One region of the Pseudarthrobacter sp. PH31-O2 genome, then DNA from elsewhere that is predicted to be linked to it. Evidence: predicted binding sites of a transcription regulator. Region 1 holds the regulator's gene; each other region holds the start of a gene.
What was found. The regulator LexA, encoded in region 1, represses DNA repair genes until DNA is damaged. The targets are predictions, from matches to a motif close to TCGAACANNTGTTCGA.
Positions count from the first base shown of each region.

Region 2: the regulator LexA is predicted to act here: its motif matches at 2,310-2,325, upstream of QMG72_RS02495 (DUF6504 family protein).
Region 3: the regulator LexA is predicted to act here: its motif matches at 3,411-3,426, upstream of QMG72_RS16920 (Rv2578c family radical SAM protein).

Region 1 is NZ_JASIST010000002.1:431,953-437,343, reverse strand. Features, by position in the region: gene QMG72_RS05860 (histidinol-phosphate transaminase) at 1-970, opposite strand, end outside; gene QMG72_RS17745 (LysM peptidoglycan-binding domain-containing protein) at 1,038-1,511, opposite strand; gene lexA (transcriptional repressor LexA) at 1,854-2,600, shown strand; gene QMG72_RS05845 (ATP-dependent DNA helicase) at 2,855-5,044, opposite strand; gene hflX (GTPase HflX) at 5,037-5,391, opposite strand, start outside.
Region 2 is NZ_JASIST010000001.1:545,948-551,338, forward strand. Features, by position in the region: gene QMG72_RS02470 (NADP-dependent oxidoreductase) at 1-178, shown strand, start outside; gene QMG72_RS02475 (SOS response-associated peptidase) at 269-1,015, shown strand; gene QMG72_RS02480 (VOC family protein) at 1,070-1,492, opposite strand; gene QMG72_RS02485 (chorismate mutase) at 1,507-1,833, shown strand; gene QMG72_RS02490 (hypothetical protein) at 1,842-2,228, opposite strand; gene QMG72_RS02495 (DUF6504 family protein) at 2,386-2,724, shown strand; gene QMG72_RS02500 (DNA polymerase III subunit alpha) at 2,721-5,391, shown strand, end outside.
Region 3 is NZ_JASIST010000014.1:29,720-35,110, reverse strand. Features, by position in the region: gene QMG72_RS16935 (Re/Si-specific NAD(P)(+) transhydrogenase subunit alpha) at 1-563, shown strand, start outside; gene QMG72_RS16930 (NAD(P) transhydrogenase subunit alpha part 2) at 563-880, shown strand; gene QMG72_RS16925 (NAD(P)(+) transhydrogenase (Re/Si-specific) subunit beta) at 877-2,250, shown strand; gene QMG72_RS16920 (Rv2578c family radical SAM protein) at 2,247-3,401, opposite strand; gene QMG72_RS16915 (SIMPL domain-containing protein) at 3,517-4,155, opposite strand; gene QMG72_RS16910 (hypothetical protein) at 4,157-4,588, opposite strand; gene pheS (phenylalanine--tRNA ligase subunit alpha) at 4,766-5,391, shown strand, end outside.

The DNA of each region.
Region 1 (5,391 bases):
AGACCTCGTGCGGACTGTCGAGACCGCCAAAAAAGACGTAGTTCGAATCAGAGGCAGCAGGCTTGAGGCCCATACGCTGCAACTCGGCAACTATCCTGTCCCGCTGCCGCTTGATGTCCTCAACATCTGCCATCAGGGCGACCCGGTGCCGCAGGGCGGCCAAGGCTGTTGCCTGGGTGATCGCCGAAAGGTGGTACGGAAGCCGCACCAGCCGCAGGGCATCGGTGACCTCCGGCGCGGCCGCCATGTAGCCAACGCGGGCACCGGCCAGGGCAAAAGCCTTGCTCATGGTGCGCGAGACGATCAGGCGCTCCCGCCCGGGCAGGAGGGTGAGGGCGCTCGGTGTGCCGTCGTGGGCGAACTCGTGGTAGGCCTCGTCGACGATCACTATCGTCTGGCTGGCTTCGCCGGCCTCGTAAACGGCCTCCACCACGTCCAGGCCCAGCCCCGTGCCGGTGGGGTTGTTCGGGGAACACAGGAAGACGATATTCGGCTGCAGTTCCCGGACCTGACGGGCGGCCGAGCCGGCGCTCAGGCCGTAGTCCCCGGCGCGGACTCCCGTGATGTATCCGGTGTCCGTTCCGGCGGCCAGCAGCGGATACATGGAGTACGTGGGAGGGAAACCAAGGGCAGTGCGCCCCGGACCGCCGAAGGCCTGGAGGATCTGCTGCAGCACCTCGTTGGAACCGTTTGCCGCCCAGATGTTCTCCGCACCCAGCCCGTGGCCCAAATATTCCGCAAGGGCTTCGCGCAGATCCGTAAACTCGCGGTCCGGATAGCGGTTCAGGCCAGCGGCAGCAACGGTAACCGCCTCCGAGATCGCGGCCAGCACATCGGCCGGGACACCGTGGGTGTTTTCATTGACGTTCAGCAGGATGGGAACGTCAAGCTGCGGCGCACCGTAGGGCGTCAGTCCGCGAAGATTGGTCCGGAGGGGAAGTCGGTTCAGGCGCTCTAACTGGTCAGTCACCTCACTAGTTTAAGTGAGATCGCCGCGGGCCCGGAAACTGTGACACCTGACCGACCGCTCAACGGCCCTACGTGGACGGAATGAAAAGGGCCTGGCCCGGCACCACGCGTGCGGCTCCGAGGTTGTTCAGCTCGATGATGTCGGCAACGACGTCGCGGGGGTCGCGGCCGGGCACCACGGCGGCGGCAATGGCCCAGAGCGACTCCCCCGGCTGCACCGTCACGGTGACAGTTGGTGTGGGTGACAACTCACCGGTGGACTCTGCCGCTTTGGCGGGCGCGTTGAGGAAGCCGCTCAGGGTCAAAATCAGTGCGGCCAGCAGCATCAGCGGCACGCCGATAAAAACAAGGCGCCCCCGGCGGGTGAGCTTCAGCGGCGCCTGCCGGGCGCGCGGCCCGCGGACAGCGGCGAGCTGCCGGCTGCCGGGGCTGTCCTGCACGGCAGGGGCGGACCCGCCGCCGGGTGCGCCGGCGTCGGGCCGGCCGTAGTTGCCGAATGCGTCGCGGCCGAAAGTGTCGTGAAACGCGCTTGATGCTGACATGAACTGAGCCCTTCCTGGACCATACTGTGCCGCCCGGCGCACTCCACATACGTGCCGCCAACCGGCCTAACTTTCGAACAAACAACCGAACGCCATGCCCTGCACGGGCAACTAAGTAATAGAACACATGTTCGAATCTTGCTAGTTCTGTTTTAGCACTTATGAACGAACATTGTCGAGACTCGCTAGAACAAATGTTTGAAAAAGCGGTGTGGCTGGCCTAGGTTTGACTCAAAGAACAACCACTTCTGCAGTTGATCAGCAGGGTCTGACATTTCAGGCCGGAAGTTCCCGGCAGCCGCAGCCACGGCAGCCGGGCGGAACGGAAAGGCGTTGGCGAACATGGCAGCACAAGCCACTGGCGGCAGGGCCACCCAGCGGGGCCCGCAGGCGGCCCGGCCACCGAAGAGCCTTACCGTTCGGCAAAAGAAGATTCTGGAAACTATCCAGCGTTCCGTGACGGACAACGGCTACCCGCCGTCAATGCGCGAGATCGGCGACACGGTAGGACTGGCCAGCCTCTCCAGCGTCACCCACCAGCTCGCACAACTGGAAAAGCTGGGTTACCTGCGGCGCGACCCGAAGCGCCCGCGTGCCATGGAAGTGCTGATGCCGCTGACCCTCGATGAGGGAAGCGCAAAGATCCCAGCCGCCAAGGCCGGCGGGCTGCGGACCGTGGGCGGGCTGTCCATGTCCGAGCTGAGCAGTGCCACCGACACCGCCATGGTGCCGCTGGTGGGCCGGATCGCGGCCGGCGGTCCGATCCTGGCTGATCAGGTCGTTGAGGACGTGATGCCGTTGCCCCGCCAGCTGGTGGGCCACGGCGAGCTGTTTATGCTCAAGGTCGCCGGGGATTCCATGATCGATGCAGCCATCTGCGACGGCGACTGGGTGGTGGTGCGCCAGCAGGGTGACGCCGTCAACGGAGACATCGTGGCGGCGCTGCTGGACGACGAGGCCACTGTTAAAACCTTCCGCCAGCGCGACGGCCACACCTGGCTGCTGCCGCAGAACACGCAGTACGAGCCCATCCTCGGCGACCACGCCGTCATTATGGGCAAAGTCGTCTCGGTACTGCGCTCGCTGTAGCCCGCGTTGGTGCCGGCTTGATCCGGCCAGGACCCGGCGGGCCGGTAGCCCGGCCGCGGCCTTATGCCCCCCGGCACGTTCGACCCGGTTCCCTGCCCGCCTTAGGTTCCCTGGCCCCTGATGTTCCCTGCGCCCCTTAGGTTCCCTGGCCCCTGCTGGAGGGCCGGCGGCGGGAATGCCGAGGGTCCGGTGCTGCAGCCCTGGCACGGTTCAAGGAACCGGGCGGGAGCACCAAAGCACTGCAAAACGTCCCGTCAGCGGCCGCTAGCGGGCTGCCCGGATTCCTTCCCAAGCCGTTCCAGGGCAGCCATGGCGACCACGGGATCGGTGGTGGGCCAAAATGGCGGCAACGCCGCCCGGAGGAATCCGCCATAGCGTTCGGTGGACAGCCGTGAATCCAGCACAGCCACCACTCCCCTGTCCGTGGTGGTCCGGATCAGCCGGCCGGCGCCCTGGGCCAGGCGGATGGCGGCGTGGGTCGCGGAAACGCTCATAAAGCCGTTGCCTCCGGCCTGTGCCACGGCGCGGGACCGGGCAGTCATCAGCGGGTCGTCGGGACGCGGAAACGGAATCCGGTCGATCACCACGAGGCGGCAGGAGGCGCCGGGCACGTCGACACCCTGCCACAGGGACATGGTGCCAAAGAGGCAGGTGTCCGGTTCATCGGCGAACTGTTTTACAAGCGCGGTCATGGTCGAGTCGCCCTGGCAGAGGATGCTGACGTCCAGCCGCGGCCGCATCGCCTCGGCTGCGTCCTCGGCGGCGCGGCGGGACGAAAACAGGCACAGCGCCCCGCCGCCGGAGGCGCGGATGAGCTTCTCGAGTTCGTCGAGGGCTTCCGGGGACGTGCCGCGGCCGGGCTTGGGCAGGTGCTTGGCGACGTAGAGAATGCCCTGTTTGGGGTATTCGAAGGGCGAGCCGACGTCGACGCCGGTCCAGCTGGGTGCCCCGGGGCCGACCAGGCCCAGGCCGCCGGCGGCGGGTTCGAACGCGGAGCCGATCGCCAGGGTCGCGGAGGTCAGGATCACAGTGTGGTCCGCGAAGAGGCCCTCACGGAGCCGGCCGGCGACACTGAGCGGAGCGATGTTGACCAGGGCGGGCGCGGACTCTTCGGGCTGGGAGTAGCCCTGCTGCGGGTCAAAGGTGCTGTTGCGGGAAAACCAGACCACTTCACGGTTTTCCCGCGCCGCCAGCAGCCGTTCGCAAAGCTCCAGGATCACCATCAGGCGCGAGCGCGCCAGCTGGCGGCCGCCGTCGGCCGTGTTGGCGCTGTCCCCCTTGGAATCCGAGAGGGCCGCGCGGCACGCGTCCCGCAACTGGTCGACACAGTCCAGCTGTTCACTGTTTAGCCCGTTCGGCATCAGCCCGCCGGGGACGCCCTCAATGGCAAGTTCCAGGTTGGCGGCGGCGTTGTTCAGCGCGTCCACCGTAATGCCGGTGTGCTTCCGGGCCCCGGACGCGGCGGCGTGCACCATCGCGACGGAGAGCTGGCCGGAGACCGCACCGGTCACGCGGTCCTGGAGTTCATGGGCCTCATCAACCACCACAACATCGTATTCCGGCAGCACGGCGAGGCCCTCGAAGGCGCTGACCGCCAGCATGGCGTGGTTGGTGACAACAACGTCGGCGTCCGCGGCGTTCTGGCGGGCGAGTTCGCTGAAGCACTCTGCCGCCAGCGGGCACTTTTGCGCGCCAAGGCACTCCATCGAGGTAACTGAGACCTGCCGCCACGCACGGTCGGTGACCCCTGGCAAAAGCTCGTCCCGGTCTCCCGTCGAGGTGTCCTCGGCCCAGTCGCGGAGCCGGACGACCTCCTTGCCGAGCTGGGAGGACGGGCCGCCCATCGCGGCGGCAAAATGCGGCACGGAGGTATCCTCCCCGAGCGAGAAGAGCTGGCCTTCGGACGGCTCTTCCGAGGGGAAGCCGCCGTCGAGCTTATGCCGGCACACGTAGTTGGACCGTCCCTTGACGAGGGCAATTTTGACCGGCCGGTCCAGCGCCGGGGTAATGGTCTTCAGCAGCCGGGGCAGGTCCCTGCCAACGATCTGGGTCTGCAGGGCAAGGGTGGCGGTGGAGACCAGTGTGGGCTTGTCGCTGACCAGCGAGTGGGCGATCAGCGGGATCAGGTACGCGAGGGATTTGCCGGTGCCCGTGCCGGCCTGGACCAGCAGGTGGTCGCCGCTGTCAATCGCGTGCGCCACCTGCCGGGCCATCTCGTGCTGGCCGTCCCGGCTCTGGCCGCCCATTCCCGCCACGGCGCGGTCGAGCAGTTCGACGACGAATTCCGCACCGGCCTGGGCACCTGTTCGTGCCGGCGGCTTTGCCTCCGGTTCAGTCCCAGCGGGGTCCACTGGGACCGCCGTGGCCGCGTCCTCCGCTGCCCGGGCGGTTCCCGCCTGGTGGTCCGTGTCGGCTTCCGCCCCGGTCACCGCTGCCTCAGTCATTGCTGATGAACGAATCCAGTTCAGCGGCGAAGCCTTCACGCACCATCACCACGGCACGGGTGCCTGCTTCCTCGTGGTCCAAGCTGATGATTTCGGCGTCGGTCTCGTGCAGCTTGCTGAGCAGGTCCCCGCGGTTGTAGGGAATCAAGAGTTCCAGCTTCACGCTGGGGCGCGGGATGCCTTCGCTAATGGCTTTGAGCAATTCCGGGATACCCTCCCCGGTGCGTGCCGACACCACAATGTGGCGTGGTTCGCGCTGCTTAAGCCGTTCGATCACAAAGGGGTCGGCGGCGTCGGCCTTGTTCAGGACGATGATTTCCGGCACCTTGCGGGCGTCGACTTCGCTG
Region 2 (5,391 bases), on a different contig from region 1:
GTGGGTCAACCCTGTAGGCGCCGAGCTGCAGGAACTTGCCGACCTGGTGGACGAGCACAAAATCCGGGTCGAAATTGCCCGGACTTTCCCGTTGCCGCAGGCGGCAGATGCCTTCCGGTTCAATATGGAAGGGCACACCCGCGGCAAGATAGTCCTCACCGTCGACGACGCGCCCTGATGCGAAGCGGCGGCCGGACGCCGGCCGCCGCGGGCCCGGGTTCGAAGACCGCCGGATGACACCGTTTGGGCGCAGTGGCATGCTGGTGCCATGTGTGGACGCTACGTGATGGCAAGGGCCGTCGGAGACCTGCTGGCCGAGTTCGACGCGGGACTCGAAGAGGAGACCGTGATTCCGCCGTCGTGGAACGTGGCCCCGACCGCGGAGGTGCCGATCCTGCTGGAACGGCTGGTGGACGGCACGCCGGTCCGGCAGTTGCATATCGCCCGCTGGGGCTTGGTGCCGTCCTGGGCCAAGGACCCGGGGATCGGCTCCAAGATGATTAACGCCCGCAGCGAGAGTGTGCTGGAGAAGCCGGCGTTCCGGAAGGCAACCCGGGCCCGGCGGTGTGCGGTTCCCGCTGACGGATACTACGAATGGAAGGGCCAGGGCCGCGGCAAGCAGCCCTACTACGTGCACCCGAAGGACGGCCATCCGATAGTTTTCGCCGGTCTCTACGAATGGTGGAAAGACCCCGCCAAGGCCGACGATGACCCGGAACGCTGGCTGCTCTCGACGTCGATCATGACTACCGACGCGCCGCCGGAGGGTTATGCCGGGGGGATGCTGGCCGAGCTCACGGCCCTGCACGACCGGGTTCCGCTGCCAATGGACCGGACGACGCTGCAGGCGTGGCTGGATCCGCAGGCCGACGATGCCGCAGGGCTGGTCGATCTGGTCCGGGCGGGCGCGCACGACGTTGCGGAGGGCTGGACGATCGACGCCGTGGGTACCGCGGTCGGGAATGTCAAAAATGATTCCCCGGAGCTGATCCGGCCGGTGGGAAGCCTGTTCTAGGGATGCGCACACAGCCGTGCTGCAGTGCTGCGGCGGGCACGCGGGGTGGCCGGTTCAGAGTGTCACCTTCCCGCCGCCGTCGACCGCCCAGCTGGGATTGAAGGCAACTTCCCAGCGGTAGCCGTCGGGGTCGGCGAAGTAGCCGGTATAGCCGCCCCAGGGCTGGGTCTTGGCCGCCGCGATAACGGCCGCTCCGGCGGATTCGGCTTCCGCCATCACCCAGTCCACTTCCGCGGCGCTGGCCAGGTTGTGGCTCAATGTGATGCAGGGAATGCCGGCGGGTGGATCGGTGCCGGCTTCTGCCTGCATCTGGCCGGCGTCCCAGAGCGAGAGGATGAGCCCGTGGTTGGCCTGGATGAACAGAACCTCGCCGCGGACTTCTCGGTGGACGGGCCAACCCAGGCCATCGACGTAGAAACTACGGGAGGCGCCAACGCTGCGGACACCCAGTGAAATTAAATCGACTCGTGGCTGCATCTTTCGATACTGTCATGGACATGTCCACAAATCACGAAAACGATAAAGCTGCCAAAGCCGACCGGGAACAGCTCGCGGCTGTCCGGGTGGCGGTTGACGAGGTGGACGAACAGATCGTGTCCCTGATCGGCCGCCGCGAGCGCCTGATCCGGATCGCCGGAACCCTCAAAGCGGACAGCGCCGAGGTGCGGGCCCCCGGACGCGTGGAGCGGGTGATCGAACACGTCCGCACCACGGCCCAGCAGAAGGACATCGACGTCGACCTCATCGAAAAAACCTACCGGGCCATGGTCGATGCTTTTATCACGCTCGAGCTGGAGGTTTACAAAGCCAGCTCCTGACGGGCGGCTTAGAGGGCTTCCTCTACCGCAACGTTTGACTGGTACTCCCGGCCGTCACAGTCGCTGAATGCCGTCATCAGGTGGCCCTTGGCCAGGCCCATGACAGTGCTGAGCGGGAAATGCCCGGTGATGGTGTTTCCGGAGTGGTCGACACCCTTAAGGTCAAAGTTCTCCTCCGTACCGTCATGGCTGAAGCAGTAGAAGGACACCGCCTCCCCGTTCATAAACTCGATCCCCATCCTTCGCTGGTGGGAATGATCCGGTGTTGCCGCGACGAGCCCCACCACATAAGCGCCCTGGCCGGGGATGTTTCCGTCTATATCGAACTTCGCCACCAGGGACGTGTCCTCGGCGGCGATGCTGACGTGTTTCAGAAGTGCGTTATGGGAGCTCATGGCTCAATCCTGCTACCTGCGCGTACGTCCGTCCACCCCTGACCTAGGTTTTGCCGAAGGACCGTCGTAGACTGGAGTTGTTCGAATATATGTTCGAATAGTTGCCGATCGTTTTTCTACCGGTCGTTTTTTCACATGGTGTGGTCCGGGAGGCGCAGTGGGTATGTTCAGCGAGACCGTGGACGTCGTCTGCACCCCTTCGGGCGAGCCTTTGACGCTCGGCTGGGCCGGCCGCCACTACATCCTTTGTGCGGAACCGGTCCGCTGGTACGAGCGGCGTCAATGGTGGGCTGAGGAACAGCGGGCACCGCTGGGGAGCGGTCCCGGGCTGGTGGATCACGAGATCTGGCGGGTGCAGGTGCGCCCGGCAGATTCCACCGACACCGACACCGACAGCCTCACCCTTGACCTCACCCGGCATGTGGGCAGCGGACGCTGGCGCCTGCTGCGGATCCACGACGCCCTGCGTCCGTTCCTTGCGCCCGAATCAGCATGAGCTTTACGCATCTCCATGTTTCCACCGCCTTCAGCGCCCACTACGGGGTCTCCTGGCCGGATGAGCTGGCCGCCGCCGCTGCCGCGGACGGCGCGACGGCGCTCGCCTGCACGGACCGTGACGGCCTCTATGGAACAGTCAAACACCTCAAGGCCTGCATGGCTGCGGGACTTGATCCGATTGCCGGCGTGGAACTTGCGGTCTTTGACGACGACGGCGACCTCCGCACCGAGGTAGCGGGACGTGTGGTTGTGCTGGCCCACGGGAACAACAGCGGTGCGGGCTACCGTGCGCTGTGCCGGCTGATCTCCGATGCGCATGCCCGCACCACGGGCAAGGCCGGGGGAGCGGTGCCGGTCGCGGTGACCAGGTCCGAGCTGGCCTCCCGGACCCTGCACCCGGAAACGCTCAAGCCGGTGTTGACCGTGCTGATCGGCCCGGACTCCGACGTGGGACGTGCCATGGGCGGGAGGCGCTACCTGCGCCCCCGCACCCTGTTCAAACGCTGGCTCGATGCCATGCCCCCGGGAACAATCGCCGCCGAGGTGGTCAGCCAGCTCAGTCCGCCCGGGGAACCGCTGAGCACCGCCCACGCTGTACGGATGCTCAAGCTTGCCGCTGAGCACGGGGTTCCCGCTGTATTGAGCAACGCCGTGCGTTACGTCGCCGAAGACGGGGCGGCCACCGCGGACGTGCTGGATTCCGCCCGCACGCTGAAATCGTTGCCCGAGCTTTCCGCTGCCCCGTTGCTTCAGCCCAACGGGCAGGGCTGGCTGAAATCCTCGGGCCAGATGCTGCAGTTGGGCAAGGAGATCATGCACGCCGCCGGATACGGCGCTGCCGACCTCAAAAGCCTGATGGCGCAGACCGAGGCGCTCGCGGACCGCTGCAGGATGGACCCGGTAACGGACATGGGCTGGAAACAGCCCGTGGTGCCGGAGGCCACAGTGATCGGAATCGCCGGGGATCCCCTCGCCGAACTCATCCTGCGCTGCGAGGCCGGCATCGGCAGGCGGTTCCCGGGGATCACCGGCAAAGCTGCCGGGGAGCTGCGTTCGCGGCTGGAGCATGAGCTGGGAATCATCGACAACCTGGGCTTCGCCGCGTACTTCCTGACCGTGGCCGAGGTGTCCCGGATGATCCTGGACATGGGGGTACGGGCAGCAGCCCGAGGCTCGGGGGCCTCCAGCCTGGTCAATTATCTGATCGACGTCAGCCAGGTAAACCCGCTCCAGCACGACCTGATCTTCGAACGCTTTCTCTCCCGGGACCGTGCCACCCTGCCGGATATCGACATCGACGTCGAAAGTGCTGAACGGCACAACGTGTACCGGAAGATCTTTGAGCGCTTCGGGTCCGAGCGCGTCACCCTGATGAGTATGCAAAACGGCTACCGCGCTCGCGGTGCCGTGCGCGACGCCGGCCTGGCACTGGGCATGGAGGAAGGCGAGATTGGGGACATCGCCAAGCAGTTGTGGCGATTTTCAGCCCGGAACTTCCGTGAAGCGCTCGTGGAGAAGCCTGAGCTGAAGGAATTCGCCGGCCGGGTGGGACAGCGCGACTTCAGCGGGAACCAGCAGCTGGATCTGCTGGTGGACCTCACCGAACGGCTGGACCGGCTGCCGCGCCATATCTCCATGCACCCTTGCGGGGTGATCCTGGGGGATGCGACCCTGCTGGACCGGACGCCTGTCCAGCCCAGCGGGCTGGGTCTGCCGATGAGCCAGTTCGACAAGCACGACATGGACCCGATGGGCATGCTCAAACTCGACGTCCTGGGTGTCCGGATGCAAAGCGCCATGGCCTTCGCCGTCCGCGAAGTGATCCGGCTCCATCCCTCCAAAGCCGAGGTGGTCGCCGCAGGCGCACATCCGGCAGGGCCTGACGGGACCGGGCCGGACTACATCGCCGAGGACGGCCAGATCGACCTCAACGCCGTGCCGCTCGACGACGAACCCACCTATGAACTGATCCGCAGTACCCATACCCTGGGCTGTTTCCAGATCGAGTCACCCGGTCAGCGGGAGCTGATCGGGAAGCTCGCGCCCAGGGAGTTCAATGACCTGATCATCGATATCTCCCTGTTCCGGCCTGGTCCGATGAAATCGGATATGGTCCGGCCTTTCCTGGAGTACCGGCATGGATTTGCACCCGAGGTCTACCCGCACCCGGACCTTAAACCCGTCCTCAAGGAGACTCACGGCGTCACGGTGTTCCATGAGCAGATCCTCAAGACCTTCGACGTGATGACCGGATGCGGGCTGGCGCGGGCCGACGAATTCCGCCGCGCCCTCGGCAACGATGTACTCGAAGGAAAGGTGGAGGAGTTCTTCCGGAAGGAAGCCCGCGCCCGGGGGTACAGCCCCGCAGTGGTGGACAAGGTCTGGGGAACGCTCAAGGCCTTCGGAAGCTTTGGGTTCTGCAAAGCCCACGGCGCTGCTTTTGCCGTACCCACCTACCAGTCGGCCTGGCTGAAGGCCCACCACCCGGAGGCGTTCCTCGCCGGACTGTGGGAGCACGATCCGGGCATGTATCCCAAGCGGCTCCTGGTGGCCGAGGCCCGGCGGCTGGGAATCCCGATCCTGCCCCTGGACATCAACCGGAGTCACGCCGAGTACCGGGTGGAACGTGTGGATACCGGTCAGGACCGCGGCAGACTGGGTATCC
Region 3 (5,391 bases), on a different contig from region 1:
CCAACGACATCCGGGCCGCCTCAGCGGAAGAAGTCGCCTCGATGGGTGGCACCTTCATCCAGCTCGATCTTGACGCCGCGGACGGCGGTGGCGGCTACGCCCGTGAGCTGGGCGAGGACCGGGCCATACGCCAGCGCGCCCTGCTGGCCCCGCACGTCGGGGCGGCGGATATCCTCATCACTACCGCCGCCATCCCCGGCCGCGCAGCTCCTTTGCTGGTAACTACAGAAATGGTGGGAGCCATGCGGGCCGGTTCGGTCGTTGTTGACCTTGCGGCGGAATCCGGCGGGAACGTCGAAGGAGTCATCGCCGGGCAGGACCTCCAGATCCCGGTGGACGGCGGTTCCGTTACGCTGGTGGGCCTGCAGGACGCGGCTTCCTCGATGCCCTCCGATGCTTCCCGGCTTTTCGCCCAAAACGTCGCGAACCTGCTGGCCCTGATGACCACAGAGGGAAAAGTTGTTCCGGATTTCGACGACGAAGTTGTCGCCGGCGCCTGCCTCACCCACGGCGGGGCCGTCCGGCACGCCGCCACCGCCGGCGCGCTGGAGGCACTCAGATGATGGATCCGGTCACCCTGCTGACGGTAGTGGTGCTCGCCGTCTTTGTTGGGTTCGAAGTTGTGTCGAAGGTCACCAGCAAGCTGCATACTCCGCTGATGTCCGGCGCCAACGCCATCCATGGCATCATCCTGGTTGGCGCCATCATCGTGGCCGGCCAGGCGGACGACCCCTGGCTGCTTATGGTTGCACTCCTCGCTGTGGTGCTGGCAACGTCCAATTTGGTCGGCGGATTTGTGGTAACGGACCGGATGCTCGAAATGTTCGGCAGCCGGAAACCTGTCCGGCGCAGCGACCGTCCGCGGCGGGACGGCCCATGAGCGTCCTCAGCCCGATGTGGACCTCCCTGTTTTACCTGGCGGCCGCGGTGTGTTTCATTCTTGCGCTGAAGGGCCTCAGCTCACCGCGGACCGCGCGTCGAGGCAACACGATTGGAGCGGCCGGCGCCTTCGTGGCCGTCGCCACGGTCTTTCTTTCCGCGAAACTGGCAAACATCCCGCTGATCCTCGCCGCCATCGCCGTCGGGTCTGCCATCGCCGTTCCGGTGGCCCGGCGGGTGCAGATGACCCACATGCCGCAACTGGTGGCCTTGTTCAACGGCGTCGGCGGCGGAGCTGCTGCGCTGGTGGCAGTGCTGGAACTGGGCCACAGCGGCGATTACTGGGTGCGGGTGGCCGTGGTCTTCACCATGTTGATCGGCGCTGTGTCTTTTGCCGGCTCAGCCGTGACTGTGGGCAAGCTCCAGGAGCTGATCAGCACCCGTCCGCTGCTGTTCCCGGGTATGCCGGCGGTGATGGGCGCCGTGGTGCTGGGCGCCGTCACCGCCGGCACCCTTGTGGTCGGTTCGGGTTCAACCGGCTGGGCGGCCGCGCTGCTGGCAGTGGGCCTGGCCGGGGGACTCCTGCTGGTGCTGCCCGTCGGCGGGGCCGACGTGCCAATAGTCATTTCGTTGCTGAACGCCTTTACCGGCCTCGCGGTTGCAGCATCCGGCATTGTGCTTGGCAACGTCCTGCTGGTGGTGGCCGGCACCCTGGTGGGGGCCAGCGGCACCCTGCTGACCAAGGCGATGGCCGCCGCGATGGGCCGGGGCGTCGCCGGCATTATATTCGGGGCCTTCCGGGGCGGGTCGACGGCGGGATCCACAGTGCAGAGCGACCGCCCGGTGCGCTCGTCCTCGCCCGAAGACGTCGCGGTCCAGCTTGGCTACGCCCAGCGGGTCGTGATCGTGCCCGGCTACGGACTCGCCGTCGCCCAGGGCCAACACACGATCGCCGAGCTTGCCACGGCCCTGGCGGCCCGCGGCGTTGAAGTGGTTTTTGCCATCCACCCGGTGGCCGGGCGGATGCCGGGCCACATGAATGTGTTGCTCGCGGAAGCAAACGTTCCATACGAGGCGTTAAAAGAGCTGGCAGAAGCCAACCCGGAGTTCCCGAACACCGACGTCGCCCTGGTTGTGGGCGCTAACGACGTTGTTAACCCTGCCGCCAAATCCACGCCCGGGGCGCCGATCTACGGGATGCCCATCCTGGAGGTTTCGCTGGCCGGGCAGGTGGTGTTCCTCAAACGCTCGATGCGGCCGGGTTTCGCCGGGATTGAGAACGAGCTGCTCTTTGATGCCAAAACGACGCTGCTCTTTGGAGACGCCAAGGACTCACTCACCCGGATCCTGGGCGCCGTGAAGGAACTCTAGAACAAGGTAGCCTGTGCAGCCGGCGTTGCTGACCGCTGGCCGGCGGCGACGGCTGCCGGTTCGGGGAGGCTCCCCTCGGGATACTGCGCTTCCTCGTCCCTGGGGTCACGGCTGCCGGGATCGTCGTTGAGGTCCCGGTGGCTGAAGCCCTGCGAGCCGGAGAACCCATGCCTGGCCTTGAAATACCGAATGCGGCCGGAGAGCCAGTCGCGGTACTCCTTGGCGGCGTAGGAACCGGTGCCGTAGAGCCGGCGGTACCTGCCGGCAAGCTGGGGGTGTTCCTTGGCGACCCACTGCATAAACCATTCCCGGGTGCCGGGCTTGAGGTATAGCGCCCCGGCCGTGACTCCGGTGGCGCCCGCCGAGGCCAGCGAAGCGAACAGGGAATCGAGGGCCTCGTCGCTGTCCGAGAGCCACGGCAGGATGGGCATAGCCATTACGCCGCAGGGCAGTCCGGCCTCCCGGAGCCGGGTAATCAGCTTCAGGCGGGCCCGGGGCCCGGGCGTACCGGGCTCGACTGCTTCGGCGAGGCGCTCGTCCGTCATCGCCAGTGAGATGCCCACGCCGACCGGGACCTGCGCAGCCGCATGCTTCAGCAGCGGGATGTCCCGGGCCAGCAAGGTGCCCTTCGTCAGGATTGACAGCGGAGTCCCGGAATCGGCGAGGGCACCTATGATCCCGGGCATCAGCCGGTACCGGCCTTCGGCCCGTTGGTAGGGATCGGTGTTGGTACCGAGAGCCACGTGCTGCCGGGCCCAGGAGGGCTTGGCCAATTCCCGGCGCAGGACCTCCGCGGCGTTGATTTTCACTACCACCTGGCTGTCAAAGTCCAGTCCGGCGTCGAAATCGAGGTAGGTGTGGCTTTTCCGGGCGAAACAGTAGACACACGCGTGGCTGCAGCCACGGTACGGGTTGATGGTCCATTCGAACGGCATTCGGGAACCGGCGGCCACTTTGTTGAGCACCGATTTAGCGGTGACCTCATGGAACGTGACGCCGGCGAATTCGGGGGTGGTCACGGAACGCACCAGCCCGAGCAGGGGCAGCAGGGCATCGGCGGCGGCCGGGGACCCGCCGGCGGCAACTGTGCCCTGCCCGGCGGCCGCCCAGTCTTCCGACGCCGGATTAAGTGCTTGCGCGTCCCATCTCATGGTTTCCATTCGAAGGTATGTTCGAGTTTAAGTCAAGGAGCCCCGCTGTATCCGGACGCCAGCGCGCCGTTGCAGTCCACCGCCGCCGGCCCGCACCGCTGCGCCCGTGGCAGGCTTAGCCGTGCAGCTCCCACACAACGCCGACCGTTGCGGTGACGGACGATTCTCCGGCCTCGACAGTAAGCGATTCCACCGCGGCGGCCCGCTGCATCGCCGCCCCGGGGAGTGGGGCTGCATGTCCGGACTGCTGGGTGAGCGAGATGACCTGTCCCAGCGACGTCCCGGCGAGCGAGGCGAAGTGCCCGGCCGTTGTGCGGGCGTCCAGCCAGGCGGCCTCACGGGCGCGGGCGTAGACGCCGGCGGGATCGGCGAAGCCGAGCTCCAGGCCGTTGAGCCGGACATCGTTGCCGCCGGCCGATACGGCCGCGGCGATGACCGCCGACGACGTTCCCAGCTCCCTGAGCCGGACACTCAGGACGCTGGACGCCAGGTAGCCGGCCACGACCTGGCCCCGGCCCTCCTGCCAGTTCACCTCGGCACGGACATTGAGCCCCGACGTGGTGATGTCCGGGTCCGCCACGCCGTACGAGCGCAGTGCCTCCGTGATCGCTGCCAGGACCCGGCCGGCGTCGCCGTACGCGGCGCCGACGCCCTCCCGGTGGCACTCGACCCCTATCGAAAGGGTAAGCATGTCGGGTTCGGCTTCCGCGCTGCCGGATCCGGTGACGGAGATGGTCCTGGGACTGTCGGTCATGTTATGCCTCGTTCTGTTCGGGGGCCGCCTGGGTTGGCTCCGGGTAGCCGCCGGCCAGCAGCCCGGCGTGCCGTTCGAAGACATTACCCGAGCCGGGGTTGCCGGTCCGGAGCTGGGACCAGGCTGCTGCCAGGAAATACAACGGCAGGAAAGGCAGGCCCAGGCAGCACGCGTACTGGGTGCTGTGGCGCTCCTCGTGCCCGAGCAGTTCCGGATTGGCGAGGGCGTTGCCGGGTCCGGCGCGGAAGAGCACCACATTGCCGACCGTAAAGGCCCCGGCCATTGGCCGCCGCCAGTGGTAGCCGGTGGCAAGCAGCAGCCCGCGGGGTCCACGGCGGACCGGGGCGCGGGCGCAGCCGGCGAGCAACAAGCCCAACGGGGTTGTTGCATTCAATACATTGGCCAGCTGCCGCAGCCGTTGTCCGGGCGTCATAAGGCCATGCTAGCCGGGACCCAGGTTCGGGCACCTGAGTGCGTTCAACTAGACTGTTGGGAAGTGTCCGCCGGAGTGATTTTGGCGGGCCCTGCCCTTTGTCAACGCGCCGGTACCTGCTCCTGTTGAAGGTCCTGCGCCCGTTGGCATGAACCGACTCGTAGCTAAGAACAGTAGATGACTGAAACTTTGCCGGGCGCCGGCGTCCCGAATCCCCTGGATGAAGCCGCCATCACCGCCGCCGTAGACCAGGCCGTTGCCGCTATTGCCGCCGCCTCCACGCTCGATGAACTCAAAGCCGTGCGGCTTGCCCACACCGGCGAGAAGTCCGCGCTGAGCCTCGCCAACCGTGAAATCGGCGGCCTGCCGAAGGACCAGAAGGCCGCCGCCGGCAAGCTGATGGGTGCCTCCCGCGGACGTGTCAACAAGGCGCTCGCGGACCGCACGGCCGAGCTCGAAGCCGAGAACGACGCACGCATCCTGGTCGAGGAGACGGTTGACGTCACGGCCGCTCCGCGCCGCCGTCGTGCCGGTGCACGCCACCCGCTGTCCACCCTGCAGGAACGCGTCGCTGACATCTTCGTTGGCATGGGCTGGGAAATCGCCGAAGGCCCCGAGGTCGAGTCCGAATGGTTCAACTTCGATGCGCTGAACTTCAAACCGGACCACCCCGCCCGCGAAATGCAGGACACCTTTTTTGTGGAGCCGCCCGAAGCCCACCTGCTGATGCGCACCCACACCTCCCCGGTGCAGGTCCGCTCCATGCTCGAACGCGAACTGCCGATTTACGTCCTGTGCCCCGG